4 regions of the Paenarthrobacter sp. NPDC091669 genome follow, and region 1 is predicted to be linked to each of the others. Evidence: riboswitches for the same ligand, from Rfam matches in the RefSeq annotation. Region 1 holds a riboswitch; each other region holds the start of a gene.

Region 1 (7,515 bases):
CCGCCGTGACAAGGCGTACCCGCACCTTGGTCCCGGACTCCAGCTCGCCGTCGCAGCGTGCGGTGACGGCCGGTTCTGCGATCTGGACGACGCCGTACGGACCGCTCCCGTTTCCGTTGGCTTTATTGCCATTGGCTCTGTTGCCGTTGCTGTTTCCATTCGAAGGCCTGGACCCTGAAATCACCACGGCGTCGAACTCCTGGCCCACGTGGTTGGCTATCAGTGCGGCTTCCACGGTGTCCAGTGCCGCACGCTCAAGCCGTCCAGCCACTTGGTCCGAGGCCGCCATGATCTCCGGCAACGAGGGAAGGGCATCACGGGCCCAGCGCGGAATGTCCTCGTTGTTACTGAGGGCCTCGCAGATGACCAGGACAAATCTGTCAATGAGGCGTCGCAGCGGTGCTGTGGTGTGGGCGTAGGGAGCCCCGATGGCCGCCTGGATCACTGTGTCAGGCACCTCGCCGTCGAAGGGCGTGTAACCGGCGCCCCTGAACAGTGTCCCGGCAGAGTGCAGGATGGCCAGCTGCCTGGGGTCGGACGCATCCAAAGTCCGCAAGTACTCGCCGTAGCTGGCCTGGCCGTCCCACGGTTTGCCCAGCGCAGTGGTTTGCCGCTTGAAATGCTGCAGTGAGCGTTCGTCCGGGGCGGGCATGGTGCGGAGGATGCCCACTTTCCCTTCCAGCATCAGTTGTGCGGCCGCCATTCCGGTCATCAGGGAGATCTGTGCGTTCCAGTCTTCCACCGGCAACGACGGGGCTGCAACGATCCTGTACCCGCCGCCGTCGGTCGCCTGCACGATTTCCTGCTCCGGCATGTTGAGGCTGGCGCCGCCGCGCAGCCGTTCCAGCTCGACGCGCTTCAGTCCCACTTCTTTGAGGAGTTGGAGAACAGGCGGGGCAGTGCCGTCGTCGATCTGTTGTTGAGCACCCTTGTAGCTCAGCTTGGCCCGGCTGCGGACGGTGGCCCGGGCTACGGTCACGGACACCACCTCTGCATCGGCGTCGAGGTCGAAGTTCCACACAAAGGCACTGCAATCCTGATCGGCCAGCAGGCTTCCGGCGTTTTCACTGATGACCTCGGGGTGCAGCGGGATCCTGCCGTCAGGTGCATAGAACGTTTGTCCGCGGAGCCGGGTCTCGGCATCCAATGCTCCTCCGGGCGTCACAAAGGACGGCACGTCGGCGATGGCGTAGAGGACTTTGTAGCCGTCCCCGGCACGATCAATGAAGAGGGCTTGGTCCAGGTCAGTCGACGTAGCGGGATCAATGGTGACAAAGGGGACCTCACGCAGGTCCTGATCCGGCAGCTTGAGGTTTTCCACGGCACGCTCTGCCTCTTGTACTGCTTCGGCAGGGTACGCGGTGGGGAGTTCCAGTTCCGTCCGCAAGGCCGCAAGTGCTTCAGCGAGCTGGTCCGACGAATCGTCGACGTTGGGTGCTATCCGATGATGTGACACGAAAATCAGGGTAGCCCGAAACCGGCGGATAGTCTTGGCCGCCGCACGCAAAAGCCCGCTGCCCCAGAGGGCAACGGGCTTTCATAAAGCTGGTTTTGACCAAACAGGCGGTCAGCTGGCCGGCGTCAAAGTGAAGGTAGCTGCCTTGTCCCCGAAGTCGTTGTTGATGACCACTGTGGTGGGACCGTTTTTGATGTCGAAGGCGATGACGCCCTGCTGTACGTCTCCTGCGGCGACATCGCCGGAGACCAGACCGCCCAGACCGTCGTCAAGGAAGATCCGGTCGCCCTCTTTGCCCTCAGCGTCGAAGGCGTCGAAGTTGCTGGGCGCGACGAAGCTGGAGCCGGCGGTGGTCTCCCAGGAAACCTCCAGCAGGAGGAACCCGCCGTTGAGCGGCTTCATGTAAGCCATTTCCGGGATTTCGGTGGTGTACCCGGTGTTAAGGATGGTGACGTTGACGGTGTTGCCCTCGGACACCGTGACCTCGAAGGAGTTCCCGTCACCGGCAGGGCCCTGTGACGGGGCCGGGGCTTCCTGCGAAGCCGACGGTGCGGCGGGGACGGGCGTGGCCTGTCCTTGGACCGCAGCGGCCACCAGCGTCAAAGACAACACAGTGGACACGATTCCAACAACCAGGCCGGCGAACCAGACGACGAGCGTGATGATCCAGGCCTTCTTCTTGTTTTCCGGATAACCCTGCAGGGGTCGGCCCTCTTTGTCCCGCGCGTTGCCGGTCAGCGTGATGATCAGGTCCACGATGGACCAGATGCCCAGACCGCCCGCAGTGAGCAGTTTGGCAATGCCGGTGCCGATCTTGCCCAGGTAGAAGCGGTCAACACCGAGGCCACCAAGGAGCAAGGACAGAAGCCAGGTGACCATGAAGGACTTGGCCGGGGCGCCCATGCCGGGTGCACCGTAAGGGCTGGAACCCGGTCCCGGCTGGTACGTCTGCTGCCCGCCTTGGTACTGGTTGCCGAAAGCGCCGGGTGCAGGGGGAACTGGCGGAGCCCCGTTCCCGTTGTTGGGCGCGGGTGGGTAGCTCGGGTTACTCATGGGACATCCTTCAGGGGAGTGGGTGCGAGGAGGAGGACATGCGGCCTTGGGGCAGGCCTGACAGTCAACTCACTTCCAGCCAGCCTAGTAGGACCAACGCCGCTAACAGCTAATCTCCGCGGGCGGGGTGTGGAGGGCCGGGGATAGTCTTGGATCATGGGCACTTCCCGGGACGCCGCACCTTCTGCTGGAGAACTCGCCGCGGAACTCCTGGGTGCCATGGCCTACGGCGAGTTGTCCGCTTTCGGCCGGCTTTCGTTCGATTCCCGATACGCCCCCACGCTCCATGACCGGTCAGTGCTGGCAAAAATCGCCGTCGGCGCGTACGGAAACTTCGCGCTGCTGAGCGATCGGCTCGCGGAAATGGGCCTCGATCCCGAGGAAGCCATGCTGCCGTTCCAGCGTTCCTTTGATCACTTCCATGAACGCACCAAGCCCGGGGACTGGTTCGAATCCGTGATGAAGGCGTACGTCATCGACACCGTCTCCTCGGACTTCTACCGGGCTGTCGCTGCTTTCCTCGATCCAACAACACAGCAGTTCGTGGACCGGGTTGCCGCTCCCGACCAAGCAACCGAGGTTCTTCGAGTCCTTTTGCGGCGGGCCTTGGCCGATGACCCTCGACTGGCCTCACGCCTGGCGTTGTGGGGCCGCCGGCTGGTGGGGGAAGCACTGACGCAGGCGCAGAGGGTGGGCATGGAGCACCCGCAGTTGGGGCCAACGCTAAAAAGCGGTGGCGATGCCCGCGCCGCAGTCAAGAGACTGACCGGCGAGCTCGCCGAGCGGCATTCACGCCGGATGACGGCCCTGGGCCTCACCGCATGACGGCTTGACCAGGCCTCACCCTGAACGCCGTGAACGGCTTTAACGGCTTTAACGCCCAGGCTCAGGCGGCGTCCAGCGCCTCCAGCAGCGACTTGGCTGCCGTCGTCGGATCCGCAGCTTCGGTGATGGCACGGACCACGACGATCCGGCTGGCTCCCGCAGCCAGTACCTGCTCCACGTTGCTGAGATCGATCCCTCCGATGGCGAACCAGGGCAGGTTCACGGCACCGCCGGTGGTCTCATCTGCACGCTTGCTCGCTTCTGCGGCATATGTGACCAGGTCCAGTCCCACGGCTTCGCGGCCGGGTTTGGTCGGGGTTGCCCAGACCGGGCCTACACAGAAGTAATCCAGGCCTCCCTGTCCTGGTGAGGCTGCGATGGCCGCATTGACCTGTTCCGGGGAGTGGGTGGAGAGACCGATCGTGACGGGCTCCGGAAGCAACCTTCGGGCCACCGTCAACGGGAGGTCTTTTTGCCCGATGTGGAACACCGGAGCCCCGGAAACATTGGCAACGTCGGCGCGATCGTTGACAGCCCAGAGCCGTCCGTGACGTTGCGCAACTCCTTGCAGGACCGCCAGCAATTCCAACTCCTCGGCAGCTTCCAGGGTTTTGTCGCGCAGCTGGATGATGTCCACGCCACCCTCAAAAGCGGCGTCCACGAAGTCTTCAAAATCGCCTTGCCGCTTCCGGGCATCAGTGCACAGATACAGGCGGGCAGTGGCAAGGGCATCAGTCGGGGTCATGGAAACCAGAGTAGTTCCTCTAAACTGGGCACGTACTGCGGGAGCCGCGACGTTCGTTATATGACCGTCCGGCTGAGAGGGCTTCAGCGCCGACCGCTTGACCTGATCCGGCTAGTACCGGCGTAGGGAAGGAAACCGGAATGGCAGATCCCCGCCAAACCTCCATGCATGCCGACGTAGCTGTCATTGGTGGCGGCGTCATCGGTCTGGGCATCGCTCACGAAGCACGACGACTTGGCCGCTCAGTGGTGCTGATCGACCCCGCACCGGCCTCGGGAGCCACGTTCGCTGCCGCAGGAATGCTTGCCCCCGTCAGCGAACTGCACTACCAGGAGGAAGACCTCCTCGAGCTGATGCTGGAATCGTCCCGGCTGTGGCCGTCCTTCGCCGCAAGCCTGAGCCACGGAGGAGAAGACACCGGATACCGCACGACGCCGACACTCGCCGTGGGTGCCGACGCCGCGGACCGCAGGGCGCTTGCAGATCTTCGTGCGGTGCAGCGTGCCGCAGGCCTGGGAATTGAGCCGCTTTCCCTGCGCGACGCCCGGGATCGCGAACCCCTCCTCAGCCCCCAAATTTCCAGTGCCTTCGACATTCCCGCCGATCACCAGGTTGATCCCCGGAAGTTGGCGGCATGCCTGCTGTCTGGAATGGCACGCCACGCGGCCAGCGACTCCACCTGGGTTTCGGGCGCCGATGATGGGTTCGCCGTGGCTTCCACGGCGCGCCGTTTGCTCTGGGACGGAGGGCGGGTTTCAGGAGTTGAACTCGAGTCCGGTGCCGCTGTTCACTCCACCGAAACGGTGGTCGCCAACGGACTGGGTGCGGCAGGCCTGGAGGGGCTCCCCGACAGGCTCAGCCTTCCCGTGCGGCCGGTGTATGGCGACATCCTCAGGCTTCGGGTGCCTGAACACCTCAGGCCACTCCTCACCTCCACCGTCCGCGGGATGGTCCGCGGAGTGCCCGTCTACATCGTGCCCCGGGACGACGGCACGGTAGTCATCGGGGCCACCCAACGCGAGGACGGACTATCGGCGTCCTCCAACGTGGTCTCAGCCGGGGGCGTCTACCAGTTGCTGAGGGACGCCCAGGCCTTGGTCCCCGCAGTGGCGGAACTTGAACTGCTCGAAGCAACGGCCCGGGCCCGCCCCGGCACTCCGGACAACGCCCCGTTGCTTGGACGGGTCGCCGGTACCAGCGGGGATGTTGATGGCCTGGTGATCGCCACGGGATTCTTCCGGCATGGTGTCCTCCTGACGCCTGTGGCGGCGCGGATCGTGGGCGGGCTGATCCACGGCTCGCCGGACCCCCGCTGGGCCCCGTTCCGCCCCGATCGCTTCGAGACCACGACATTCCCAGTGCGGGCGCTCACGCCGGCACACGCACCCAGCAAGGAAACAGCATGAACATCAAACTCAACGGATCCGATCACGCCGTGCCGGAGGACGCTTCGGTCAGCACCCTGGTCACGGCCGTCACCGGCCGCGTCCTGGACCACCGCGGACAGGCAGCCGACGGCGGCAAGCTGGGTGTCGCCGTCGCCCGCAATTCCGAGCTGGTGCCGCGCAGCCAATGGTCCGCAACGGCGCTCGCCGACGGAGATGAACTCGAACTTGTTACCGCAGTCCAAGGAGGCTGACAGCATGACGACAGCAAACACAGAGGTCATTACTGACGCCCTGGTGATCGACGGCGTCCACTTCGGCTCCCGCCTGATCATGGGCACGGGAGGTGCCCCGAGCCTGGACGGCCTGGGCGCGGCGCTCCTGGCGTCCGGGACTGAGCTCACCACAGTGGCCATGCGGCGCTATTCACCCGCCGAAACAGGATCCCTCTTCCAACTCTTGGTAGATCACGGCATCCGCGTGCTGCCCAACACCGCCGGTTGCTTTACGGCCAAAGACGCCGTGATGACGGCTGAACTGGCGCGGGAGGCCCTGGAAACCGACTGGGTCAAGCTGGAAGTCATCGCCGACGAACACACGCTCCTTCCAGACGCCGTGGAACTGGTTGAGGCAACGGAACAGCTGGTGAACCGTGGATTCAAGGTCTTCGCCTACACCAACGATGATCCCGTCCTGGCCCTGCGCCTCGAGAACCTGGGTGTCACTGCTGTGATGCCCCTGGGCTCGCCGATCGGAACCGGTCTGGGCATCCTGAACCCGCACAACATTGAACTCATCGTGTCCCGGGCCTCAGTCCCCGTGGTGCTTGATGCCGGAATAGGGACGGCCTCCGATGCCGCCCTCGCCATGGAATTGGGCTGCGACGCCGTGCTTCTGGCTACCGCTGTCACTCGGGCGCAGAACCCGGTGCAGATGGGTGGGGCCTTCAAACACGCCGTGATCGCCGGTAGGCTGGCCAAGCAGGCGGGACGTATTCCGCGGCGTGAGCACGCTTTGGCGTCGTCGGCCATGGAGGGCCGGGCAGAGTTCCTCTAGATGTCCGCCGTGTCGTCGCGAGGAGGAGCAGCAGTGGCAGGGAACCGTGACCACCTGACCCGGGCGGATGTCGACGATGCCCTCCGGGAGCTTCCCGACTGGAAGTACCAGGACGGCCTGGTCACCGTCTATAAAACCCCGACGGCGGCCGAAGCGCTGGCGCTCATTGCGGCGGTCGGTGAGATCGCCGAACAGCAAAACCACCACCCCGATCTGGAATGGCGCTACAACAGGGTTTACTTGCGGTATGTGTCCCACGACGCCGGCGGGACAGTCACCCCACGCGATATTGCCGCTGCGGCCTCCGTGAGCGAAGCCGCGGCAGGGCTGGGCGCAGCCGCCCAGCCGGAGCGGTATCCGGAACCCTGAGCCCAGCTGACCCCGAACCGTGGTGGCAAGGCGTTAAACGACAGTGACCATCGCCCGAGGGCGACGGTCACTGTCGTTTGTTCGTGTTGCTAGAGCCTAAGCGCCTTGGTGAGCGCCGCGGTATCGTGCCGGGTGCGGGTCCGGCCGAGGAAGACCACCACGGCTGCGGCGGCGGCAGTTCCCAGGACGATGGGCAAGACCCAGGGAATCCAGGTTGCCCCGGGCTGGTAGCCCAGACCGACACTGATGAACGCAATCCAGCTCAGGGTGCCCACAGCCACCGAAACACCGGCCGGCAAAGCGATGCCGTACTTGCCGTGCCTCTTGTCGTTGGCCCACACGATGAAACCGGTGGCTACGGTGGCCAGAACCACCACGACGAGTGAAAGCATGAAGACTCCTTTGCGGACTGCGTTAAGGGGAGGGCCTAGAGGGCACCGAAACCGACGCGGCGGACTTCCTCTGCGCCGATCTCCACGTAGCCCAGGACGCTGCCGGGAACAATGATCTGGCGGCCCTTCTCGTCGGTCAGGCGCAATTCCGAGCCCTTGGACACGGCCTCCGCCACGATCTTGGCCACGGCGTCTGCATCCAAAGCGGATTCGAGCACGATTTCACGGCCAACG
Region 2 (7,515 bases), on a different contig from region 1:
ACTCAGCGTTGGTGCGGACAGTACGTGGCCGGCATCAACCAAGCGCTGGCAGACGGACTCCGCGGCGGCCCCGAATTCGTCGAATCCGCCTGCGCGCCGGAGCCATGGAATCCGTGGACGCCGCTGGGTGTCTTCCTGGTCCATCACATCCTCTTCTCCACGTTCCCCAACAAGCTGTTCAGGGCCCACGTCACGCGGACATTGGGCGACGACGCCGTGAGCCTGTTCAGCATCGAAGCTCCCGTCTGGTCAGGCAGCAACGCCTGGGCCGCACACGGCTCGACGACCGTGAGCGGCCTCCCGCTGATCGCCGGCGACCCCCACCGCCTCATGGAACTCCCCGGCGTGTACCAGCAGGTACGGCTCGCCTGCCCGGACTTCGACGCGATCGGTTTCGCGTTCCCCGGCGTCCCCGGGCTCCCGCACTTCGCCCACACAGGGCATACCGCCTGGGCCATCACCAACGCCATGGCCGACTATCAGGACCTCTTCGAGGAAGAACTGCGCCGGGTCACGGACGCCACCGGGGAACGCATCGAGGCGCGGGGAGCGCAAGGCTGGGAACCCGCCGTCGTGAGTGCCGAAACCATCACCGTCCGCGACGGTGAGCCGGTCACCGTTGAGGTCATCGAGACCGCGCGGGGTTCGGTGATCTCTGAAGCGCCCGACGGCGGGGCGCTGAGTTTGCGCTTCCCTGCGCGCGTCGAGGGGCGGCTTGGTTTCGAGGCCCTCCTGCCGCTGCTGCGGAGCCGGAGCGTCTCCGAGGTTGAAGCGGCGTTCGATGCCTGGGTTGAGCCCGTCAACAGCGTGGTGGCCGGAGACACCTCCGGAGCAGTGCGGCACTTTGTTGCCGGGCTTGTTCCGCAGCGCAATCCCGCCAACAGGAGGTTGCCCGCGCCGGCCTTCTCGGCCCGCCATGGGTGGGACGGTCAGTACGTGATCCTGCCCCGCACGGAGGTGGAGCAGTTTGCCGTGAGCGCGAACGACCGTGCGGCGGGAGGCGGCGACGCCGTAGCCCTGGAGTTCGCCCCCGCGCATCGGGCGTTGCGCATCCGTGGGTTGCTTGAGTCGGCTTCGGGGCCGTTGTCCGTGGACGACATGCAGTCCATCCATACCGACACCCTCCTGGGTCCGTGGCCGTTGTTCCGGTCGGTGCTGTCCGGCCTGGACGCTGATGATTTATCCCGGGATGCCTCGGGACTGCGTTCGCTGCTGCTGGAGTGGGACGGCCGCATGGACGCCGGGAGCCATCACGCCGCAGTGTTTGCGGCGTGGCGGGGCTCATTGGTCCGGCGCCTGGCACAACATTCCGCGCTGGCGCCGTTGAACGAGCCAACCGGCTACTCGCCCTTGTTCGGTCCGTGGTTGTCAGTGGCATCCAGGATCGGCTTTGCGCTTGAGACCCTTTTGGTACGCGGCTCGGAACTCGGCATCAGCGTCGGAGTGGAAGCTGCCGCAGCGCTCGAGGACGTTTCGCTGGAGGAGCCCGGGCCGGGCTCCTGGAGCGACAGGCACACGCTGTTGGCCGTTCACGTCCTCCCCGGCCCGCTCGCGGCTGCCGCACCCACGGCCGACCTCAGCGGAGATACGGGGTGTGTGCTTTGCACCGAGAGCCTGCCCGGCGTGGATGACCGAAGCTTTCGGGGCTCCGTGGCCCGCTACGTCTGGGACCTGTCCGAGCGGCGCAACAGCCGTTGGATCGTGCCTTTCGGCGCCTCCGGTACGCCTGGCCACCAGCACTTTGCCGACCAACTCCCGCTCTGGACCGCCGGGGAACTCGCTCCGGTGGTCACTGACTGGCCCGAATTGATCAAAGACACTCCCTGACCCACCCCGTTCCCGCATCCCATCAGTCACGTCAGTCACGCATCAGCCCGAAGGAAGCCATGACCACCACCGCCCAGGACTTCTCTGTCCGCACCACCATCTACTCCGAAGACCTCGAGGGATGGGGGGCGCTGCGGCTTGTGCCGCTGGTCCCCGCCGAGGACATCGACCTCATCTTCGAATGGGTTACCCAGCCCCGCGCCAAGTTCTGGGGAATGACGGAGAATTCCCGCGAAGAAGTCCAGGGGATCTACGAGTTCCTTGATTCGCTGGAGACCCACCACGCGTTCCTGGCCGTCCTTGACGGCGAACCGTTGGCCCTTTTCCAGACCTACGAGCCACTTCACGACCCCGTGGGCGAGGCCTACCCCGCACGCGAAGCAGACATCGGCATGCACTTGCTGTTGGCCCCCGCCACCCGGCCCATCCCGCACTTCACGCCCAAACTCGGTACGTCCCTGATCAAGTACATGTTCTCCCTGCCGGGCAAGGACCGGATTGTGGTGGAACCGGATTCACGCAACGCCAAGGCGCTGCGTCGTCTGGAGGCCACCTGCTTTGAGCTGGGACCCATCATCCAGCTCGCCGAGAAGGAAGCCCAGCTGGGGTTCCTGACGCGGGCAGGTTTTGACGAGATCCAGGAACAGCAGGCTTCCTAACGCCAGACGAAGCTCCACGTTCCCGCACCCACGGCCGCGAGCACGGCACCGCTCGCGATGACCACGCCGCCCAGCAGTACCCACGCGTCCAGCAACGAGTACGTGGATTCGCGGGCCCACGTCCGCTGACCGCCGCCGAAGCCGCGCGCTTCCATGGTCACTGCCAGCCGGGATGCCCTCCGAACAGCTTGGACCAACAGCCCGAAGCTCTGGCCAAGAGTGGCCTTCAGCCGTTGCAGCGGGCTGCCTTGGGAACCGACGCCGCGGGCCCGGCGGGCCATGCCGATGGTCTGCCATTCCTCGGCCATGAGGCCCACCAGCCTCATGGCCGCCAGGGAGCCGAGGACAAAGCGGTGTGGCAGCTTCGCCTTCTGCGCCAGCGCATCGGCCAGGTCCGTTGGGTCCGTGCAGGTCATTAGCAGGATCGCCGGCAACGCGATCGCCAACCCGCGCACCATGAAACCCAGCCCCAGCTCAAGGGAACCTTCGCTGATGGACCAGAGTCCGACGTCGAGCAGTACAGCGCCGCTGTCCGCCGCCACAATCGCAGTGCTCCAGCCGCCGATCGCGGCCGCGATGATCAGGGGCCAAGCGCGCTGCCACAGAAGCCTGAGCGTCAGCCCGGCGAGCGGAAACAACGCCAGCTCCGCAACCAAGGCCGTGGACGCCGATACCCAGTCGATGGACAAGGCCAGCACCAGGGAAATCAGGAAAACGGACACGAACTTTGCCAAGGGGTTGGCTCGGGTCAGCAGGGCATGGTTCCCGCGGAGGTTCAACGCATCCCTCATGCTGCACCCGCTTCCTGATGCGTGGCTTCACCATGGTGTACCGGACCGAGCCGCAGCTCCGTTCCGCCGAGCACTGCGCTGAACTCCTGATCGTGGGTCACGGAGACCACGGCTGTCCCGGCGTCCAGCAACTCTGAAAGGAACGACGCCAATTCGGCCCACGTATTGGCGTCCTGGCCGAACGTAGGCTCGTCGAGCACCAGGACTTTGGGGTGCGCGGCCAGCACGGTGGCCACCGAAAGCCGCCGCTTCTCGCCGCCGGACAACGTATACGGATTGGCGTCGACCAGATGAGTCAGCCGCAGCCGCTCCAACAGTTCGTCCACGCGTTCTTCGCCGTGGCCCAGATGCCTGGGCCCAAACATGAGCTCGTCCAGCACCTTGCCCGTGACGAACTGGTGCTCCGGTTCCTGGAACACCGTCCCGATCCGTGAAATCAGCTGGTCTGCTTTCCACTTGAACGGGTCAATGCCGGCCCCCTCGGAAAGCTCGACGGCGGCACTCACCGTACCGTCCACCGGCGCCAAAAGGCCGGCCAACGTGAGCGCGAACGTGGACTTTCCGGCACCATTGGGACCAGTGATGGTCAGTGCTTGGCCGGCCCTGACCTGCGCGGTGATTCCCGTTTGCACCGGGACGGGCGGGAAGGTCTTGAAACCCTTGCGCCGCGGTTTTTGCCGGGAAACTGCGAGGTCCTGGGCTGCGAGGAGCAGTGGGGCGGTGTGGGTTTGGCTGCGTCGTTCGCGGGTTGCGGGAACGTACCCCGGCACCCAGACGCCTGCAGCCATCAACTTGCTGCGGGCCTCGGACAGGACCTGGTCCGGTGGGCCGTCCAAGAGGACTCCGCCCGGTGCCAGGACGACGATCCTGTCCACGAGGTCTTTCCACACGGACACGCGGTGTTCCACCACCACCAGTGTGGCGCCGGTCTTGTCCAGGCAACGCTTCACCGCGTCACGTACTTCCAGCACGCCTGCCGGATCCAAGTTGGCCGTGGGCTCGTCCAAGAGGATCAAGCCGGGTCGCATCGCCAAAATACCCGCCAGCGCAAGGCGCTGCTTCTGCCCTCCGGAGAGTGCCGCCGTCGGGTGGTCCAAGGCCAAACCGCCGCCCGCGGCGGTACGCAACCCCACGTCGTCGAGCGCTTCATGGACGCGGGACCAGATCTCGTCCCGGGGCACAGCAAGGTTCTCGGCACCGAAGGCGACGTCGTCGCCAATCCGCGACAAGACCACCTGCGTTTCCGGGTCCTGCTGCATCAACCCGGCGCGGCCACGCTGCTCCCGGGGCGCGACGCCATCGATCAGCAGTGAACCGGACTCGTCCGAGTCGTCTTCCTCATCGCCCAGCACACCGGCGAGGGCGTGCAGCAGCGTTGATTTGCCGGCACCGGATGGTCCCAGAAGGAGAACCCGCTCGCCCGGTTCAATCCGGAGGTCCAACCCATGAATGGCCGGAGTGGACCGGCCGGCATGCCGCCAACCCCAGCCCTCGGCGGAGATGGCGGCAGGCCGTACCGGGCTGCTGTTGTTGCTGCCGCTCTGCGTGGCGGGCATCAGCTGAAGACGGGCTCCGACGCGGCCTTGCGCGATGCGAAGGAGCTCAGCACGCCGGTTTTCGCCAAGCCACGGGTGGCAATCCAGGACAGTGCGCCGGCGATGATGGCACCCGAGATGGTAGTGAAAGTGATGTACGCCAGCTTGTCCATTGCCTCATAGGCGATGTTCCAGCCCCATGGGAGGAAGGAGTCGTTCAGGCCGCAGAAGAGGCCCGCACCGGCACCCGCGAGGAGGGCCGTGGGCAGGTTGAACTTCTTGTACCGGAAAGCTGCGAAGACCAGCTCGGCGCCGAGGCCCTGCAAGACACCGGAGATCAAAACGGTGGTGCCGTACTGGGAACCCATGATCAGCTCACCGGTGGCTGCGACGGCTTCGCAGAACAACGCTGCGCCCGGCTTGCGGATAATGAGCATGCCCAGGACTGCGGGGATCATCCAGCCACCGGCGATCAGGCCGGTGAGCGGCGGATACGTCGCGTTCATGGGGATGGATACCAGTGCGGCGCCCTGGGACCATGCCCAGAAGATCACGCCGCCCGCGATGGCGATCAAGGCCGCCACAACGATGTCTACAACACGCCAGTTATAACTGGTCTTCTTCACGTTTACCGTGGTCATTTTCTGCCTCCTGAGGTTACAGGAGGGGAAAGTGCTCCCCGGAATTCCAACCGGCCTGCGCCGTCCGGATCCGGACACTCTGAGAAGCTCGACTCCCTTGCGCCGGTACTAACCGGATCAGGTTCGAGGGTCTGCGGCTGTCCGCACTCTCAGCGCCCTCGCGTCTCCTGCATCTCTGCAAGGTCCGACGGCGGCGCTCCCCTGTCGTTATCAAATCTGCCCTGATGGGCTGGTTCAGTTTACACCTGCGTGTGTCGCGGGCGCTGGTCCGTTGCCGGGCCGTGGTCACAATCGGACGAAGCGGGGTGCGTTGCATTGCGTTGCGAGGCCCGCTCTACACCCCTCACGCCGCCACACGAAGAGACCTGAGAGAATGATCCAGCAGACTCGACCGCGGCAAAGGGGCACATTCATGACGGACCTACCCACTCAGGATGGCCCTGCCGCCGACGGCACCATATCCGAGCCCCGGCTCGCTGCCAGCGTCATCCTTCTCCGTGATGCCCCGGGCGGGCTCGAAGCGTTCGTCCAGCACAGGGTCAGCACCATGGATTTCGCTGCCGGAATGGTGGTCTTTCCCGGCGGCCGGGTGGATGCGGCGGACGAGTCAGGCTGGGACTATCCAGCGGACCTGCTTCAACGCCACGCTGCCGCCTGGTGTTCGAGTTCCATCGGCGCCGACGCCAACTCCGGCACCGGCACCGGCACCGGCACGGGCACCAGCTCAACGCAGGCCGAAACCAACGCAGGGACTGTCCTCACAGCCGCAATCCGCGAAGTCCAGGAGGAATCCGGGCTCAGCATCAGCGCTGCGGATCTCCGCCCTTGGGCCAACTGGATCACGCCTACGGACATGCCGAAGCGTTTTGACACCTACTTCTACCTTGCCAAGCCTTCCCCGGGAGCCGAGCCGCAGCATCAAACCACGGAGGCCTGGCAATCGTTGTGGATGCCGGTGGCCGGAATCCTGGAAGCGGAAGCGGCCGGCACATTGAAGCTGATGCCGCCCACCTATTACCTGCTCAAGGAAATCGCTGGGTTTGAGACCGTGGACGCTGTCTGGTCGGCAGAGCACGCTGTTGTTCCCGTGCTGGCCCCCGTTGGGTCCTTGGCAGCGTTCCTGAAAGAGCGCGAAAGCCGCCACTGACTCTTGAGTCGGCCCTCGGAAGGCTAGGCTGGGGGCATGAACCTCTTCTTCAAGCTGATCGGTGCCGGAGTAAGCCTCGGAGCGGGCTTCGTAGGCACCAAACTCGTCAACAAAGGGTGGGAAAAGGCCACTGGCAGCAAACCACCCCTGGGCAACGACGACATGGAAACGAGCTTGCGTTCAGCACTGACTTTTGCGCTGATCTCAGCCTTCGTCAGCACCCTGATTCAGGTGCTGGCCAGCCGTGGCACCCAGCGTGCCATTGCCCGTTTCGCCAAGACGCACGACATCGTCTAGCCCGCAACCACAGACAACAACGCGGGGCCGCTTTGCCTCCACCTGATGGAATGAACACCAGTGGACGCAGAGCGACCCCGCGTTTGCTGTGACTGGGACTTTTAGCGGTCGTTCCGGGGTTCTTGCCCCGCAGCCGCCCGTTGCACAACAGCCTCGAGTTCGTCCTTCGTGAGCATCTCGCGGTGGCCGTGCTTGGTGCGGTAGGCGGAGCGACCCACCATGTGGGCGGACACAGGTGCCGTCAACAACTGGAAAATCCATGCCACCAGCAAAACCGGCCAAACCCACCACGTCCGCATTTGCAGGCCAATCGCAGCAAGCATGAGGAACAACCCCAGGACCTGGGGCTTGGTAGCTGCGTGCATGCGGCTCATGAGGTCCGGGAATCGCAGCAAACCGATGGCAGCGCCCAAGGACATCAAGGCGCCCACCACCAGGAACACTGCGGTGACAGCATCGACCACGACATCCACGCCGGTGGCATCAGGACTCATTGTTCTGCTCCCTCCGTTCAGCCACGAACCGTGCAACGGTCACAGATCCGATGAAACCGATCACCGCGAGGGCCACCAGCAGCATCAGGTTGTTGAGGTGCCTGTTCATCGCCATGTCGATCGC
Region 3 (7,515 bases), on a different contig from region 1:
GCATGAGGTCGTCCGCGGTTAGCAGCACCTGGCTGACGGTGACGCCGTGGGCACTGAACGCCTGAGTGTAACGGGCCATGAGCAGTCCCTGGCCTACACTCGCGGCAGCCTGCTGCGTGGCCAGGTCCTTGGGCCGTTTGGCCAGACCCAAAGGGGCCAGGCCCGCAGCGATGGCCCCCGAAGAGACCAGAATGATCTCGGTGCCGGCATTGCGCTTGTCCGCCAGGGCGTCCACCAGTCCCGCAAGGGATTTCTCGGAAATACCGCCCTTGATGCTGGTCAAGGAAGAGGACCCTACCTTGACCACAATCCGCTTGGCGGTGGCGAGGGCCTGGCGCTCCAGGCCTTCGGCCATGGCCGGATCGTCGACGGTCCTAGTCGTCATCACCGGCGTCCAGGGTACTCTCCCTCATGGTCTGTGCGCGGCGGCCGCTGACGGATTCAGTCCAGATGCCGGCCTTGCGTTCTGCTTCAAGCTCTGCACGGGCTGCTGCCTTGGCTTCGCGGCGCTCAAGCTGCTCATCGCGCTTCTGCGAACGCGTAGGACGGTCGCCGATGTCCGCAACGCGGATGTCGGTGCCGCGGGGGGTTGCCAGGAGTTCGGCACCGGCCATCATGGTGGGCTCCCAGTCGAACACCACGCCATCGTCTTCACCGATGACCACGGTGTCGCCGGGCTTGGCGCCAACCTTGAAGAGCTCAGTTTCCACGCCCAGCTTGGCCAGACGGTCGGCAAGGTAGCCGATGGCTTCCTCGTTGGTGAAGTCGGTCTGCTTGACCCAGCGCACAGGCTTTTCGCCCAGTACGCGGAAGAGCGGTTCGAGGTTCTTTTCTTCGCGGCGGATCTTGAAACCGGACTCGTTGACTGCACGGGGCCGAAGGACGGGCGGTGCAACCTTGGGAGGTGCGACTGCCACGGCGTCGCGCGCAGCCTTGACGATCTCGGCCATGGCAAATCCGAGCTGGCGCAAGCCCTCGTGGCTGGTTGCCGAGACTTCGAAGACCCGGTATCCCCGCGCTTCCAGGTCCGGACGAACGAACTCGGCCATGTCCTTGCCATCGGGCAGGTCAACCTTGTTGAGGACAACCAGTTTGGGACGCTCGTTCAGGGGAACAACTTCGCCGTCAACACCGGCGTAACTCATGTCTACCGCGTACTTCTCCAGCTCGGCCTCAATGATGGCGAGATCGGACAGCGGATCGCGGTCCGACTCCAGGGTTCCGCAGTCAAGGACGTGAACCAGTGCCGCACACCGCTCAACGTGCCGCAGGAAGTTGTGCCCGAGTCCCTTGCCTTCGCTGGCACCCTCGATCAATCCGGGGACATCTGCAATGGTGAAACGGACTTCTCCCGCCTGGACCACGCCGAGGTTGGGAATGAGGGTGGTGAAGGGGTATTCGGCGATCTTCGGCCGGGCAGCCGACATGGCTGCGATCAGGCTGGACTTGCCGGCCGAGGGGAAGCCAACCAACGCGATGTCAGCAATGGACTTCAGTTCCAGGACGATGTCGCTGGATTCGCCTTCGATGCCCAGCAGCGCGAAGCCGGGCGCCCGGCGCTTCTGGGAGGAAAGGGAAGCATTGCCCAGGCCGCCTTGGCCGCCTGCAGCTGCGACGTATTCAGTGCCCTCACCCACGAGGTCAGCCAGGACTTCGCCGTCCTTGGTCTTGATGACGGTGCCGTCGGGGACCGGAAGAATCAGGGTCTCGCCGTTCTTGCCACCGCGCCAGTCGCCCATGCCCGGGCCACCATTGGTGGCGTGGCGGTGGGGTGCATGGTGGTAGTCCAGCAGGGTGGTGGTCTGGGCGGACACCCGCAGAATGACATCGCCGCCATTGCCGCCGTTGCCGCCGTCGGGGCCACCGAGCGGCTTGAACTTCTCCCGCTTTACAGAGACACAGCCGTGGCCGCCGGTTCCGCCGGATACGTGCAGGACTACCCGGTCTACAAAGCTCGCCACGTGGATCTCCTCAGTTGCTGTCTTACTTACAGCGTTTGTTGCTGTTGCCAGCGCTGTTGCAAAACCAGTGCGCTAAAGCGCCCTAGTCGATTGTAATGCGGTTAAAAGAACGGTGGAGCGGGCCGTTTGGCCCGCTCCACCGGTTCAGAACTTGTTTTTACTCTGCAGCTGCAGCAGCAACGATGTTCACTACGCGACGTCCGCGGCGAGTACCAAACTCAACCGAGCCGGCCTGCAGGGCGAACAGGGTGTCGTCGCCACCGCGACCTACGCCTGCACCGGGGTGGAAGTGCGTGCCACGCTGGCGAACGATGATTTCGCCTGCGGAGACTACCTGACCACCGAAGCGCTTGACGCCCAGGTACTGTGCGTTGGAGTCACGACCGTTGCGAGTGGAACTCGCGCCTTTTTTGTGTGCCATGTGAAATGCCTGCCTCTAAATTTCTGGGGAAACTGAAAAACCTGAACAGCGGGTAACGAAAGTTACGCGATGCTGGTGATCTTGATCTTGGTCAGTTCCTGACGGTGACCCTGACGCTTCCGGTAGCCGGTCTTGTTCTTGAACTTCTGGATGACGATCTTCGGACCACGGAGGTCCTCGAGGATCTCAGCCGTAACCTTGACGTTGGCCAGTTCCGCAGCTGCGGAGGTGACCTTCTCGCCGTCTACCAGGAGCAAGGCGGGCAGCTCAAGCGTGCTGCCGGCTCCACCGGGGACGCGGTTAAGCGTTACGTAGTCTCCAACGGAAACTTTTTCTTGGCGGCCGCCTGCGCGGACAATCGCGTACACCACTTGGGTACTCACTTCTCTCGACGTTTATAACTAAATTTGCGTGCGGAACCTGGAACCGAAATCAGGCTTGGTTCGCGCTGTGCCTCAACGCCGTGGACTTCTGATCGAAGTCCGCGAGTCATCCCTTGAACAATTCCAAGGGGCATAACCCAAGTGTTGGCGTAAGCACCGAAGATCAAGATTACGCTAGTTTGACCCTCGGCTGCAAATGAGGCCGGGTCCGGAGGCTACCACGTGACTTGCATCACCAGTTGTAACGGACTCTCCCGGCACCGTGCCCATACAGCCTACAGGGTTTGGAGCGATTAACGTGATTTGACCCGCGACGCGCTGAGGCGCCTTGGGACCCGGGGATAAAAAGCCCGCACTGAAACGGTCAGGCGAACAGCCGCGGAGCGTCGAAGAATGCAGTCTCATAGCGGCAGGACTGGGCAAACGCCTCCAGCATGGACGCCCTCTCGCCCTCGGAAGCTGCCGCCGCAGCGGCGTCCGTGAAATTGATCGCATTCCTGGTGGCGGCAGCAAACTCTTCATCGGCGTAGGTCCTGAGCCAGTCCGCGTAGGGATGCGCTGCCGGGGCTCCCGCGTCCACGAACGATGCGTGGAGCTGCTGGCCCACCTCTGCGTAGAGCCAGTAGCACGGCAGGATGGCCGCCAGCACCACGGCGTAACTGCCGGCGGCCGAGGATGCCAGCAAGTGGTCCACATAGGACTTGGTGACGGGTCCGGTCACCGGGGATGCCTCGCGGGTACTGAGCCAATTCCTGTGCAGTTCCGATTCGACCTCAAGGCACTGCTGTGAGGCTTTCGCCCAGAACAGTTGTTCCTCCTCCGTGGGCGCAAGGGCGCCCGCTCGCGCCAGGACCCTGGAATACCCGTTGAGGTAGATGGCGTCCTGGGCAAGGTAGTAACTGAACGCTGCTTCAGGGAGGTCGCCCGACTGCAGGCCGTCGATAAAGCTGAGCTTGTGGATTGCCGCGAGTTCCGGAGCGGCTTCCTTCCACAGCGCCGCGGCGAATTCCCCCGGCCTCAGGACCTGATGGTGGTGAAAATGGTGGACCGGCCCATTTCCCTTGCCTACGTCGAGGCTGTCCGAATGCAGCAACGCCTGGAGCAACCACGGCTTGACCTCGCGCAGGGAAGCTTCCCAATCGCCGGTGCGGGCCTGGACTGTGGCCAGAGCGGACGACAACGAACAGCCCGTGCCGTGGCTGTTCTTCGTTTCGATGCGGGGTCCGGCTACCTCAATGACATCCTGCCGCAGGAGTCCGCTGGTGTTGACCAACGCGTCCGGGCATTCCGTCCCTGCCAGATGTCCGCCCTTCACCAAAACCGTGGTGCCGCACTCAGCAGCCAGCCGCTTGCCCTGGTTCAATGCCGACTCCCAATCAGCAGCTTCAGGCTCCCCCAACAGCATGGCAAGCTCCGGGAGGTTCGGGGTAATAAGGTCTGCCAACGGCAGGAGGGCGCGCAGTGCCTGCTCGGCGGACCCTCGAAGGAGGCGGTCACCGCTGGTGGCCACCATCACCGGGTCAAGGACCACGACGGCGGGACGCACCGCCTCAAGCCAGCCGCGGACCTCATCGATCACCGCAGCGTCACCGAGCATTCCGATCTTGACGGCATCGATGGCGATGTCCGTGCTGATGGCTTCCAATTGCTGTCGCAGGAACTCCACGGGTGGAACGTGCACGGCACTGACACCCAGCGTGTTTTGGGCCGTCAACGCGGTGACCGCCGCCATGCCGTAGCCCCCCTGGGCGGCAATGCTCTTCAGGTCTGCCTGGATACCGGCACCGCCGGAGGGGTCCGATCCCGCGATACTCAATACACGGGGCGTTTCGCGGCCGGAAACAACCAGAGGGTACACGGAAGAATACGACGATGACGTCATGGGGACATCCCTTCGCCGGTGCTAACCGGACAGGTTCAACGGGTCTGGATCTCAGCCTGGCCCAATGCCCGGCACCCCGTGTCAGTCCACCAGCGTAGCCGGGATGCAGCGAAGCCTGGGAACTGCGCCACGCACAAGACCGGATATGACCGCCGGGAGAGGACAGCAAAGGGCCCTGCAGTACCCGCCTGTGACGGTGACTGCAGGGCCCTTGCGGATCAGATGCTAGAGCTCCGAAGCGGGAACGCCAACCCCAAGGATGATGGGTTCCTCGGACGCCACCTTCTTGGCAGGCTCCGCCGGCGCTTTGGCCTCATGTGCCGTTCCGCGCGCTGCCGTAGCTGTTACCTCGTGGTGCTCAACGCTGGTCTCATTGGCTGCGCCCTGGGCACGGCTGGCACTGCGGTTGCGGCGCCCCCGACGTGACTTCGAAGCCGACGCGGCTTCAGGGTCCTCATCTACGTGCCCCGCCACGGCGGCTTGCGGCGCAGCGGCTGCCTTGGAAGGAACCACGGTTTCGGGCTTTGCCTCGGGTGCCGCGCCAAGGTGGGAGAACGCTTCGGCCAGGAGATCCAGGCTCATGGCGGGCTTGGCGGCAGGCGGTTCCTCGTGGTGTTCCCCGAATGGCAGGGCCACCTCGTCCCCGCCGAATCGCAGAACCGGAGTGGACCGTGCCTCCCGAACCGGTGCTTCGCGCTCTGATTCGTGGTCGGCGTGCTCTCCGGCCTGGGGCTGTGAGGCAACAGGCGCCTCGTGCTGGCCGCTTGCCCGCGCCTGCTCTTCTGCACGGTGGACTTCGTCATCATGAAGGTGGGCAGCGTGGGCGGCAGCAGCGATCGTCGCCAGCGCAGCCCGGGTTGCCTCTGCCTTGGCCTGCTTTGCCGGATCCTGCGGCTCGGAGGCCGCGGGAGGTGCAGCAGGGGCGGAGGCAGTGGTGTGGACCGGCGCGGGAGCCTCGGCGACAGCCTGTCCCCCACCCTTGCCACGGCGCCGCTTGCGTTCCGTCCGGGCGGTGGGTTGCTGCGCCTCAGTGTGCGGGCGGTGGTGCTCGGCGGCCACGACGTTGGCGCGGCGGTGCTCCACGGGCTCGTCGTGGGTGACCACGCCGCGGCCGGCACAGTGCTCGCACTGCTCACCGAAGACCTCAAGGAGGCCGGTACCCATGCGCTTGCGGGTCATCTGGACAAGGCCCAATGACGTCACTTCAGCCACTTGGTGCTTGGTGCGGTCGCGGCCAAGGCACTCAACCATGCGGCGGAGGACGAGGTCGCGGTTGGACTCAAGGACCATGTCGATGAAGTCGATGACAATGATGCCACCGATGTCACGCAGGCGAAGCTGGCGAACAACTTCCTCAGCAGCTTCGAGGTTGTTCTTGGTGACGGTTTCTTCAAGGTTTCCACCGCTGCCGGTGAACTTACCCGTATTGACGTCCACCACGGTCATGGCTTCGGTGCGGTCGATGACCAACGAGCCACCGGACGGGAGGAAGACCTTGCGTTCCAGTGCCTTGTGGATCTGCTCGTCAATGCGCCACGCACCGAAGATGTCCTGGTCCTTGGTCCACTTCTCAAGGCGGCCCACAAGGTCGGGGGCAACGTAGGTGACGTAAGCCTCAATGGTGTCCCAGGCGTCGTCGCCGGAAACGATCAGCTTGGAGAAGTCTTCATTGAAGACGTCACGGACCACCTTGATGGTCAGGTCCGGTTCGCCGTAGAGCAGTTCCGGTGCCAGGACCTTGGTGGAGGAAGCCTGGCCTTCGATGCCTTCCCACTGGGCGCGCAGGCGGTTGATGTCATGCGTGAGTTCTTCTTCCGACGCACCTTCAGCAGCCGTGCGGACAATGACGCCGGCGTTTTCCGGCAAACGGTCCTTCAGGATGCGCTTGAGGCGGTTGCGTTCGACGTCGGGGAGCTTGCGTGAAATGCCGGTCATGGAACCACCGGGCACGTACACCAGGTAGCGGCCGGGCAGGGAGATCTGGCTGGTCAGGCGGGCACCCTTGTGGCCTACGGGGTCCTTGGTGACCTGGACCAGGACGGAATCGCCGGACTTCAGCGCATTCTCGATCCGACGCGGCTGGCCTTCGAGGTTAACCGCATCCCAGTTGACTTCACCTGCGTACAACACGGCGTTGCGGCCGCGTCCGATGTCCACGAAGGCAGCTTCCATGGACGGCAGGACGTTCTGGACCTTGCCCAGGTAGACGTTGCCGATCAGGGAGTCCTGCTGTGTCTTGGAGACGAAGTGCTCGGCAAGCACGCCATCTTCCAGAACGCCGATCTGAATTCTGTCGTCGCGCTGGCGGACAATCATCTGGCGGTCCACTGATTCGCGGCGGGCCAGGAACTCGGCCTCAGTGATGACCTGGCGGCGGCGTCCGGTCTCACGGGATTCGCGGCGGCGCTGCTTCTTGGCTTCAAGCCTGGTGGAGCCCTTGACGCTGGTCACGCGATTGGAGGGAGCAGTTTCCGTGATGGGGCGGGGAGCGCGGACGCGGGTCACCGTGTTGGGCGGATCGTCGTCCGAGCCGCCGGTCAGTTCAAGGTCCTGGTCGCCACGGCGGCGACGACGACGTCGACGCGAAGTCACCCCTTCGTCGGAGGCTTCAGCAGTGGGAGTTTCCTCGTCCTCGGACTCGGCTCCATCTTCGGTTTCACTCTCTTCGCGTTCGGTCCCGCGGCGGCCGCGGCGGCCACGGCTCCGGCGACGGCGGCGACTGCCGGCATCTTCCAGCTCATCCTCGGCACCGGTCCCGGCTTCTTCCGCGGGCTCCTCTTCCTTCTCCTCCACCGCGGCAACGCGGGGAACAGTAGTGAGGTCCGGCGCCTGGAAAATCATGGACGTGATGGAGACGGGCTCCAGGAA
Region 4 (7,515 bases), on a different contig from region 1:
GGACGGCTTGGTGTAGACGGGGTACTCCAGGAGGCCGTCCGAATGGGACTCCTCCACCAGGGATTCGGGGTTTCCCACCACGCCTGGAAGCAGCCGGCCAATGGCTTCGACCATGGCCAGCACGGCAACTTCGCCGCCGTTGAGCACATAATCACCGAGGCTGACGGGACGGACCGTGAAGCGGTCCTGCGCCCAGTCGATGACGCGTTCATCAATGCCTTCATACCGCCCGCAGGCGAAAACAAGCTGTTCCTCCTCGGCAAGCTCGTAGGCGAGGGCCTGGTTGAACCGCTCCCCTGCCGGCGACGGAACAATCAGTACAGGCTTGGAGCCTTCGCGGCCACCGGCCACTGATTCGAGGGCCTGCGCCCACGGTTCCGGCTTCATCACCATTCCTGCGCCGCCACCATAGGGCGTATCGTCCACAGTCCTGTGCCTGTCCGTAGTGAACGCGCGTAGGTCGTGGACGTTCAGTTCCAGCAGACCGTCCTGGCGGGCTTTGCCTATGAGCGAGAGCTCCAACGGCGCAAGGTACTCCGGGAAGATGCTGACAACGTCAATCCTCATTCAGGCTTCATCCCCCGCGCCGTCCTTGGGCTCCTCGGATGAGTCGTCGTTGACCTCAAAAAGACCGGCCGGCGGGGTGATCAGGATGTACCCGCCCGCCACGTTGACCTCGGGAACGATCTCCTCGACGAAGGGCACCAGAATTTCCTTGCCCTCGTCCGTCTTGACCATCAGCAGGTCTTGAACGGGCATGGTGTTGAGGGCGGCCACCTTGCCAACTACCTGCGAACCAACCCGCGCCTCGAGGCCGACCAGCTCGTGCTCGTACCAGCCTTCGTCGTCGTCTTCGTCGTCAAGCTCCTCGGTCTCGATGAAGAGCTTCGCACCACGGATGACTTCCGCTTCGTTGCGGTCCGCGATTTCCTCGAAGCCCAGCAGCAGGATGTCTTTGTTCCACCGGGCACTGCTGATGGTCAACGGGCCAGCCGATGCCGGTTCCACAATGAACTCGGTTCCTGCGACGAATCGCTCGGAAGGGGCGTCGGTGAGTACCTGGACGGTCACCTCGCCGCGGATGCCATGGGGTTTGCCGATCCGGGCCACCTGGAGCTGCATGGGTTCCTCTGAATTCTTGTGTTCCGCGCCGCCGGGCAGCCACGGTGATGAAATGGTGGATAAAGCAATCCGGCCCCTCCACCATATTCGGTGAAGGGGCCGGACCTAAGACAAGCAGTGCTGAGCGCGTTACCGGCGGCGGTCGGTGTCGACGACGTCGACCCTGACCTGCTCGCCACCTGCCAAAGCCGCAACCACTGTGCGCAATGCGCGTGCGGTGCGTCCTTGACGGCCGATCACCCGTCCGAGGTCCTCCTGGTGAACGCGCACCTCAAGGGATTCCCCGCGGCGGTTGTTCTTGGCACTGACCTTGACATCCTCAGGGCTGTCAACGATCCCACGGACCAAGTGCTCGAGCGCTTCTGCCAGCAATTTACTCAGCCTCGGTGGTCTCTGCTTCAGCCTCGGCCGGAGCTTCTGCTTCGTCCTTCTTGGCCTTCTTGGTGATGGCTTCCGGAATGATGACGGAACCCTTCTCCGGTGCTACGAAGGCTTCCTTCGGAGCTTTGGTCTTCAGGGTGCCTTCCTGGCCCGGGAGGCCCTTGAACTTCTGCCAGTCACCGGTGATCTTGAGGATCGCAGCAACCTGCTCGGTCGGCTGGGCGCCAACGGAAAGCCAGTACTGGGCGCGCTCGGAAGCGACCTCGATGTACGACGGCTCTTCGGTGGGGTGGTACTTGCCGATTTCTTCAATGGCACGGCCGTCGCGCTTGGCGCGGGCATCCATGACGACAATGCGGTAGTACGGTGCGCGCATCTTACCGAAGCGCTTAAGGCGAATCTTTACGGCCACTTTTGTGGTCACTCCTGTTTCTGAAACGAGGTGAACCCGACGTTCTGCACCCGTGGGGCGGGCCATACTGGACGGTTCGAAGGACAAGATACGAGCACGGAGAGAGGGGCCGCACCGATCGAGTACCTGTCTATTGTGCCAGATGCCCGGAGCAAATACGACTTACGCCACGTGGGCCCGTGTGTTGTTGCTCACCCGCGGGGGGCGCAAAGTGCACCCAAACCCGAGCGAGGGGTGCTATTCGGACCAGACGTAGAGCCCGGAGCGCTCCACCTTTTCAACATCGGTTGCCAAGGCGGCCAACTGCTGGACGTACTGGCGGGATTGGGCGGCATCGAAGGGCATGTCGTCCTGCGCAGCCCAGGCGGCAGCAACGTCATCGAGGACATTTGCCTCGCCTTCGCTCTCGTACGTCAACAGCTCGGCCAGTGCCCGCACCATGGCTTCGGGGACACCCAGAAGTGCATCGCTGGTGACATCAACCAGGGCAAGTTCATAGTCGGCGCCGGCTGCGTGGACCGCCTGGCCGGCAAGATCACCCAACTGCTCCACTTCGAAATCGGTAATGCCGTCAATCCTGACGGCGGGGCCGGTGACACCCGCGCCCTTATCCAGGGCCGCTGCCCTCTTGAGCGCTTCATCGTGGGTGGCTACAAAAATTTCGGCAAAGCCCATGGAAACTCTCATTCCTTCGTGCTGACGGGGCGGCGGCACAAAACCCTGATTGGTTCCGTGCCGTCACTGCCCAGCCTAGTGCAGGAGTGGCCAGCGCGGCGGGAGTGATCCGGCGCTGCGGGGGTGGCGCTGCTTAGCGGACGGCGACCCGCAGTTTGTTCCGCCACGGATCCTCGAACTGAAGTTCGGCTCCGGTGTGGTGATTCTGCACCCCTGCGATCTTCAAGCGATCCGCAAGCGCCGCTACGTCGTCGGCGCCAGGGACCTCAATGAGCACTTCCCCCAGGCCCAGCGTGTCCTTGCGGGGCCCGGCGCCACGGCTGTTCCATACGTTCATGGCCATGTGGTGGTGATAGCCGCCGGCGGAAACGAACAGCGCCTGGCCGTGCCAACCCGCGGTCCTTTCGAAGCCGAGGGTCTCAACATAGAAGGCTTGGGCGGTCTCGACGTTGCCCACCTGAAGGTGGACATGCCCGATGCCGGCCGCCGCCTCGCGCTGTCCGGTCACCGCGGCTTCACTCAGGTGCTGCTGGAGGAAACGCTGCGGTGGCAGGGCTACGTTGTCCATTACCACGCTCTTGCCGTCCCACTGCCAGAGTTCCCGCGGCTTGTCGTAGTAGAGCTCAATGCCATTGCCTTCAGGGTCGGTGAAGTAGAACGCTTCGCTGACCAGGTGGTCGGCACTGCCCGCGAATGCGCGCGGCTCGTATTCGGCGGCAGTGGCGATGGTGGCAGCCAGTGAAGGCTGGTCCTGGAACAGGATGGCCGTGTGGAACAGACCGGCTTCCCCGCGGCCCGGAATGTGCAGGCCGGAGGCCGGGGCAAGGTGGACCACGGGCTTTCCGACGCGCCCGAGGTAGAGCCCGCCATCCTGCTCGGCCACGACTTCCAAGCCAAGGGCCCGCTGGTAGTAGTCGCTCATGACCTTCATGTCGCCGACCTTGAGCATGACGGTGCCCATGGTGAGTTCGGCAGGCAGAAGATCCTGGCTGAGTGGTGTGGTCATGTGAAGCTCCCGGTTCTGAGGTGGCCGCTCATCGGCACCTTCTATCCTACTAAATTACTTGAAGCTTCAATTTATTCCTAACGGACCAAGGAACCGCGCAGAACGATGTGCTTGAGGTGGGAAACAGCCTCCAGCTGGATTCTGGGATCCTCGGAACACAGCACGACGTCGGCACTCGCCCCTTCGCTGATGCCCTCGGCTCCCAGCCACTCCCGGGCGCGCCACGCCGCGGCGTCCAGGACCGCGGCCGGCGGCAGGCCGGCGTCGTGCAGTTCCTTCATTTCGTCGGCGATCCTGCCGTGCTTAATCACGCTGCCGGCATCCGTGCCCGCATAAATGGCCACACCGGCCTCATAGGCCTCCAGCACACGCTCGCGCCGCCGCTCCCAAAGCCGCACCATGTGGTCCGCATAGTCGGGAAACTTCGGGGCAGCCTGGGCAGCAATGTCAGGAAAGGTCGCGATATTGACCAGGGTGGGAACGATCGGCACGGCCTGCTCCACCAAACGCGGAAGGTGTCTCGGCAGCAGGCCCGTGGCATGTTCGATGCAGTCGATGCCTGCATCCAGCATGTCGTCCAGTGTGTCCTCGGCAAAGCAGTGGGCCGTTACCCGGGCACCTTCATCGTGGGCGGCAGCGATGGCGTCCTTGACGATTTTGGCGGGGAAGGAGGCGGCGAGGTCGCCCACGCCGCGGTCGATCCAGTCCCCCACCAGCTTGACCCACCCGTCACCATCCCAGGCTTCCTTCCGGACGGTCTCCACAAGTTGGTCGGGTTCGATTTCGTGCCCCAAACCGCGGAGGTACCGCCGGCTCCGGGCAATATGTCTTCCGGCCCGGATCAGCCGGGGCACGTCCGGACGTTGCTGGACCCACCGGGTGTCACTGGGTGATCCGGCATCCCGGATCAGCAGCGTCCCGGCGTCGAGGTCAGCCTGGGCCTGGGCGAGAGTGGTCTGCTCGTCAACGGCGCCGCCCACTCCCAAACCGATGTGGCAGTGGGCATCAACGAAGCCCGGGAGGACCCAGCCATCCAGCACGCGGTCCGGTGCCGTCGTGGGGCGCACAAACGTCAGGGTGCCGTCCACGGACCACATGCCGTACCGCTGGTCGTTCCGGGACACGAGCACGGGTCCGGTGAATTCGATGATCTTGGCCATGGAAAAAGCCTAGTCCGCAGGTCCAGGGAAGTTCAGGGGACGGCAACCCCGGACTCCATGTGACTGGGAGCCTCCGGGGAGCTGTGGTAGCTTCGTCTACGACCACACGGGGGCCCCTGCAGGGGCTGAGATCGGACTGATGCAGTCTGCGACCGTTGAACCTGTCCGGGTAATGCCGGCGAAGGAAGTGAGTAATCCTTTGAGCACCACCAAAACACAGCACAGCCCTGCCCAAAACCGGTCCGAATCCAGCGCAAAGACGCCGGAATCCGTGACCCAATCGCTGAAATCCCATTCATTGGCCTACCGCGAAGACCCGGACCACGGGATCCGGGTTCCCGTCACGGAGATCGCCTTGGATCCGTCGCCCAACGGCAAAGCCAACCCGGCGTTCCAGGTGTACCGCACTGCAGGTCCCGGCAGTGATCCCGTTGTGGGGCTTGAGCCCTTCCGCGCTCCATGGATCGAAGCCCGTGGCGACACCGTGGCCTACCGCGGACGGGAACGAAACCTGCTGGACGACGGCAAGTCAGCGGTTCGGCGCGGGGAAGCATCAGCGGAGTGGAAGGGCACCCAACCTGTGCCCCGCCGCGCCGTCGAAGGTAAAACCGTCACGCAGATGCACTACGCCAAGCAGGGCACGGTGACTCCCGAGATGCAGTTCGTCGCGTTGCGGGAGAACTGCGACGTTGAGTTGGTCCGCAGCGAGGTTGCCGCAGGACGGGCGATCATTCCGAACAACATCAACCACCCTGAGTCAGAGCCGATGATCATCGGCAAGGCCTTCCTGGTGAAGATCAACGCCAACATCGGCAACTCAGCCGTGACGAGTTCCATCGCGGAGGAGGTGGACAAACTTCAATGGGCCACTCAGTGGGGTGCCGATACCGTCATGGATCTCTCCACCGGGGATGACATCCACACCACCCGGGAGTGGATCATCCGCAACTCCCCGGTCCCGATCGGGACGGTCCCTATCTACCAGGCGCTGGAGAAGGTCAACGGCGAGGCGAACAAGCTGACGTGGGAGATTTTCCGGGACACCGTGATCGAGCAATGTGAGCAGGGCGTGGACTACATGACCATCCACGCCGGGGTGCTGCTGCGCTATGTGCCCCTGACCGCCAACCGGGTCACCGGAATTGTCTCCCGGGGCGGGTCCATCATGGCGGGTTGGTGCCTGGCGCACCACCAGGAGAACTTCCTCTACACGCACTTTGACGAACTCTGCGAAATCTTCGCCCAATACGACGTCGCATTCTCCCTGGGCGACGGCCTGCGCCCGGGCGCAACCGCCGATGCCAACGACGCGGCCCAGTTCGCCGAGTTGGATACCCTCGCCGAGCTGACAGAGCGGGCGTGGGAGTTCGATGTGCAGGTGATGGTGGAAGGACCTGGCCACGTGCCGTTCCACCTGGTCCGGGAAAATGTGGAACGCCAGCAGGAATTGTGCAAGGGAGCCCCTTTCTACACCTTGGGACCCTTGGTCACGGATGTCGCTCCTGGCTATGACCACATCACCTCAGCCATCGGCGCCACCGAGATCGCCAGGTACGGCACCGCCATGCTCTGCTACGTGACCCCCAAGGAACATTTGGGCCTTCCCAATAAAGACGACGTCAAGACCGGTGTCATCACGTATAAGATCGCAGCCCACGCCGCCGACCTCGCCAAGGGTCATCCCGGGGCACATGAGCGTGACGATGCCCTGTCGAAGGCCAGGTTCGAGTTCCGTTGGCGGGACCAGTTTGCCCTCTCGTTGGACCCTGTGACCGCGGAAGCCTTCCACGACGAAACGCTGCCGGCAGAACCGGCCAAGACCGCCCATTTCTGTTCCATGTGCGGCCCCAAGTTCTGTTCGATGCGCATCAGCCAGGACATCCGTGACGAATACGGATCGGAAGAGGCGCAGACCTCCATCGCGGAAATGTACAGCGGCATGCGCGGGAAGAGCCAGGAATTCCTGGCATCGGGCGGAAAGGTCTACTTGCCGGAACTTCAGGTACCCGGCAGCCCAGACACGCTTGAGGCCGGCTCAGGAAGCCTGAACTGACATGGCCCGGCCGACGTCGCCAACAAACGATCGGATGATCTGATCGCCGTCCACTGAATCCTGGGGCCGGTGTCCTCCCGCGGCAACACGGCGGAGGGCGCCGGTTTCCTGGAGGTACCCCGCGATTTCCTCGTACAGGGGTTCCCACCCACCGGTGAGGACCAACGTTGGGACGCCGGGCACAATGTGCAGCGGAGCCTCCCAGGGCGGGGCCTGGAGCCTGAGCCTGCGGGCGGAACGCCGCGCTTCGGGAGTATCCAATCCCCCCGTTTCGGCAGAAAACGCCCGGCGGTAGTACTCCCGCTGATAGTCGGCGTCGTTGAGCTGGCTCCGTACATCGAACAGCGGTTCCATCAGGGCGCGGTGGGAGGCCGTGGCTGGTAGCTCGGCTGTCAGGGATAAACAAGCAGGCTCGACCAAGCTCAGCGAGTACACCAGGTCCGGACGTTCGATGGCTGCAAGCATGGCGGAGATGGCGCCTTGCTCGTGCGCAACGACGTGGCCACCCCCCGTATCCGCCAAGGCATTGATGACGATGGCAACGTCCGCGGCAACGCTGGATCCCACGGGCTCGGCTGCAGCGTCAAAGCCATGCCGGCGCAGGAACAACGCGTCATAAGCGAGGGCCATGCCGTGCTGCTTCGGCCATGCCGCAGCACCGAAGCTGCCCAGGCCGTGAACGAAGACTACGCGCTGCTTATGCATT

Evidence for each region. A riboswitch is a leader RNA that binds a small molecule or an ion and turns the genes downstream of it on or off. The one in region 1 is predicted to bind thiamine pyrophosphate.
Region 2: it holds a riboswitch for thiamine pyrophosphate, as region 1 does, so the genes downstream of both, ACIQLI_RS15135 (ECF transporter S component) here and thiO (glycine oxidase ThiO) in region 1, are expected to answer to the same signal.
Region 3: it holds a riboswitch for thiamine pyrophosphate, as region 1 does, so the genes downstream of both, thiD (bifunctional hydroxymethylpyrimidine kinase/phosphomethylpyrimidine kinase) here and thiO (glycine oxidase ThiO) in region 1, are expected to answer to the same signal.
Region 4: it holds a riboswitch for thiamine pyrophosphate, as region 1 does, so the genes downstream of both, thiC (phosphomethylpyrimidine synthase ThiC) here and thiO (glycine oxidase ThiO) in region 1, are expected to answer to the same signal.

What each region holds. Positions count from the first base shown of each region.
Region 1 covers NZ_JBIVTK010000005.1:26,040-33,554, forward strand. Annotated here, with positions in the region: gene ACIQLI_RS09875 (RNB domain-containing ribonuclease) at 1-1,456, opposite strand, end outside; gene ACIQLI_RS09880 (TM2 domain-containing protein) at 1,568-2,509, opposite strand; gene ACIQLI_RS09885 (ferritin-like fold-containing protein) at 2,666-3,334, shown strand; gene thiE (thiamine phosphate synthase) at 3,396-4,079, opposite strand; TPP riboswitch at 4,107-4,225, shown strand; gene thiO (glycine oxidase ThiO) at 4,220-5,485, shown strand; gene thiS (sulfur carrier protein ThiS) at 5,482-5,718, shown strand; gene ACIQLI_RS09905 (thiazole synthase) at 5,723-6,520, shown strand; gene ACIQLI_RS09910 (4a-hydroxytetrahydrobiopterin dehydratase) at 6,554-6,889, shown strand; gene ACIQLI_RS09915 (hypothetical protein) at 6,979-7,281, opposite strand; gene ACIQLI_RS09920 (DUF3107 domain-containing protein) at 7,317-7,515, opposite strand, start outside.
Region 2 covers NZ_JBIVTK010000008.1:176,022-183,536, forward strand. Annotated here, with positions in the region: gene ACIQLI_RS15115 (penicillin acylase family protein) at 1-1,827, shown strand, start outside; gene ACIQLI_RS15120 (GNAT family N-acetyltransferase) at 1,887-2,486, shown strand; gene ACIQLI_RS15125 (energy-coupling factor transporter transmembrane component T family protein) at 2,483-3,277, opposite strand; gene ACIQLI_RS15130 (ABC transporter ATP-binding protein) at 3,274-4,833, opposite strand; gene ACIQLI_RS15135 (ECF transporter S component) at 4,833-5,453, opposite strand; TPP riboswitch at 5,530-5,666, opposite strand; gene ACIQLI_RS15140 (NUDIX hydrolase) at 5,866-6,600, shown strand; gene ACIQLI_RS15145 (DUF4235 domain-containing protein) at 6,637-6,897, shown strand; gene mnhG (monovalent cation/H(+) antiporter subunit G) at 6,999-7,391, opposite strand; gene ACIQLI_RS15155 (monovalent cation/H+ antiporter complex subunit F) at 7,381-7,515, opposite strand, start outside.
Region 3 covers NZ_JBIVTK010000004.1:375,978-383,492, forward strand. Annotated here, with positions in the region: gene proB (glutamate 5-kinase) at 1-385, opposite strand, end outside; gene obgE (GTPase ObgE) at 375-1,961, opposite strand; gene rpmA (50S ribosomal protein L27) at 2,119-2,382, opposite strand; gene rplU (50S ribosomal protein L21) at 2,445-2,753, opposite strand; gene thiD (bifunctional hydroxymethylpyrimidine kinase/phosphomethylpyrimidine kinase) at 3,130-4,647, opposite strand; TPP riboswitch at 4,638-4,736, opposite strand; gene ACIQLI_RS09415 (Rne/Rng family ribonuclease) at 4,873-7,515, opposite strand, start outside.
Region 4 covers NZ_JBIVTK010000017.1:14,293-21,807, forward strand. Annotated here, with positions in the region: gene trmD (tRNA (guanosine(37)-N1)-methyltransferase TrmD) at 1-567, opposite strand, end outside; gene rimM (ribosome maturation factor RimM) at 568-1,122, opposite strand; gene ACIQLI_RS21480 (RNA-binding protein) at 1,252-1,494, opposite strand; gene rpsP (30S ribosomal protein S16) at 1,496-1,915, opposite strand; gene ACIQLI_RS21490 (hypothetical protein) at 2,153-2,590, opposite strand; gene ACIQLI_RS21495 (VOC family protein) at 2,724-3,596, opposite strand; gene ACIQLI_RS21500 (amidohydrolase family protein) at 3,674-4,756, opposite strand; TPP riboswitch at 4,853-4,960, shown strand; gene thiC (phosphomethylpyrimidine synthase ThiC) at 4,956-6,809, shown strand; gene ACIQLI_RS21510 (alpha/beta fold hydrolase) at 6,792-7,514, opposite strand.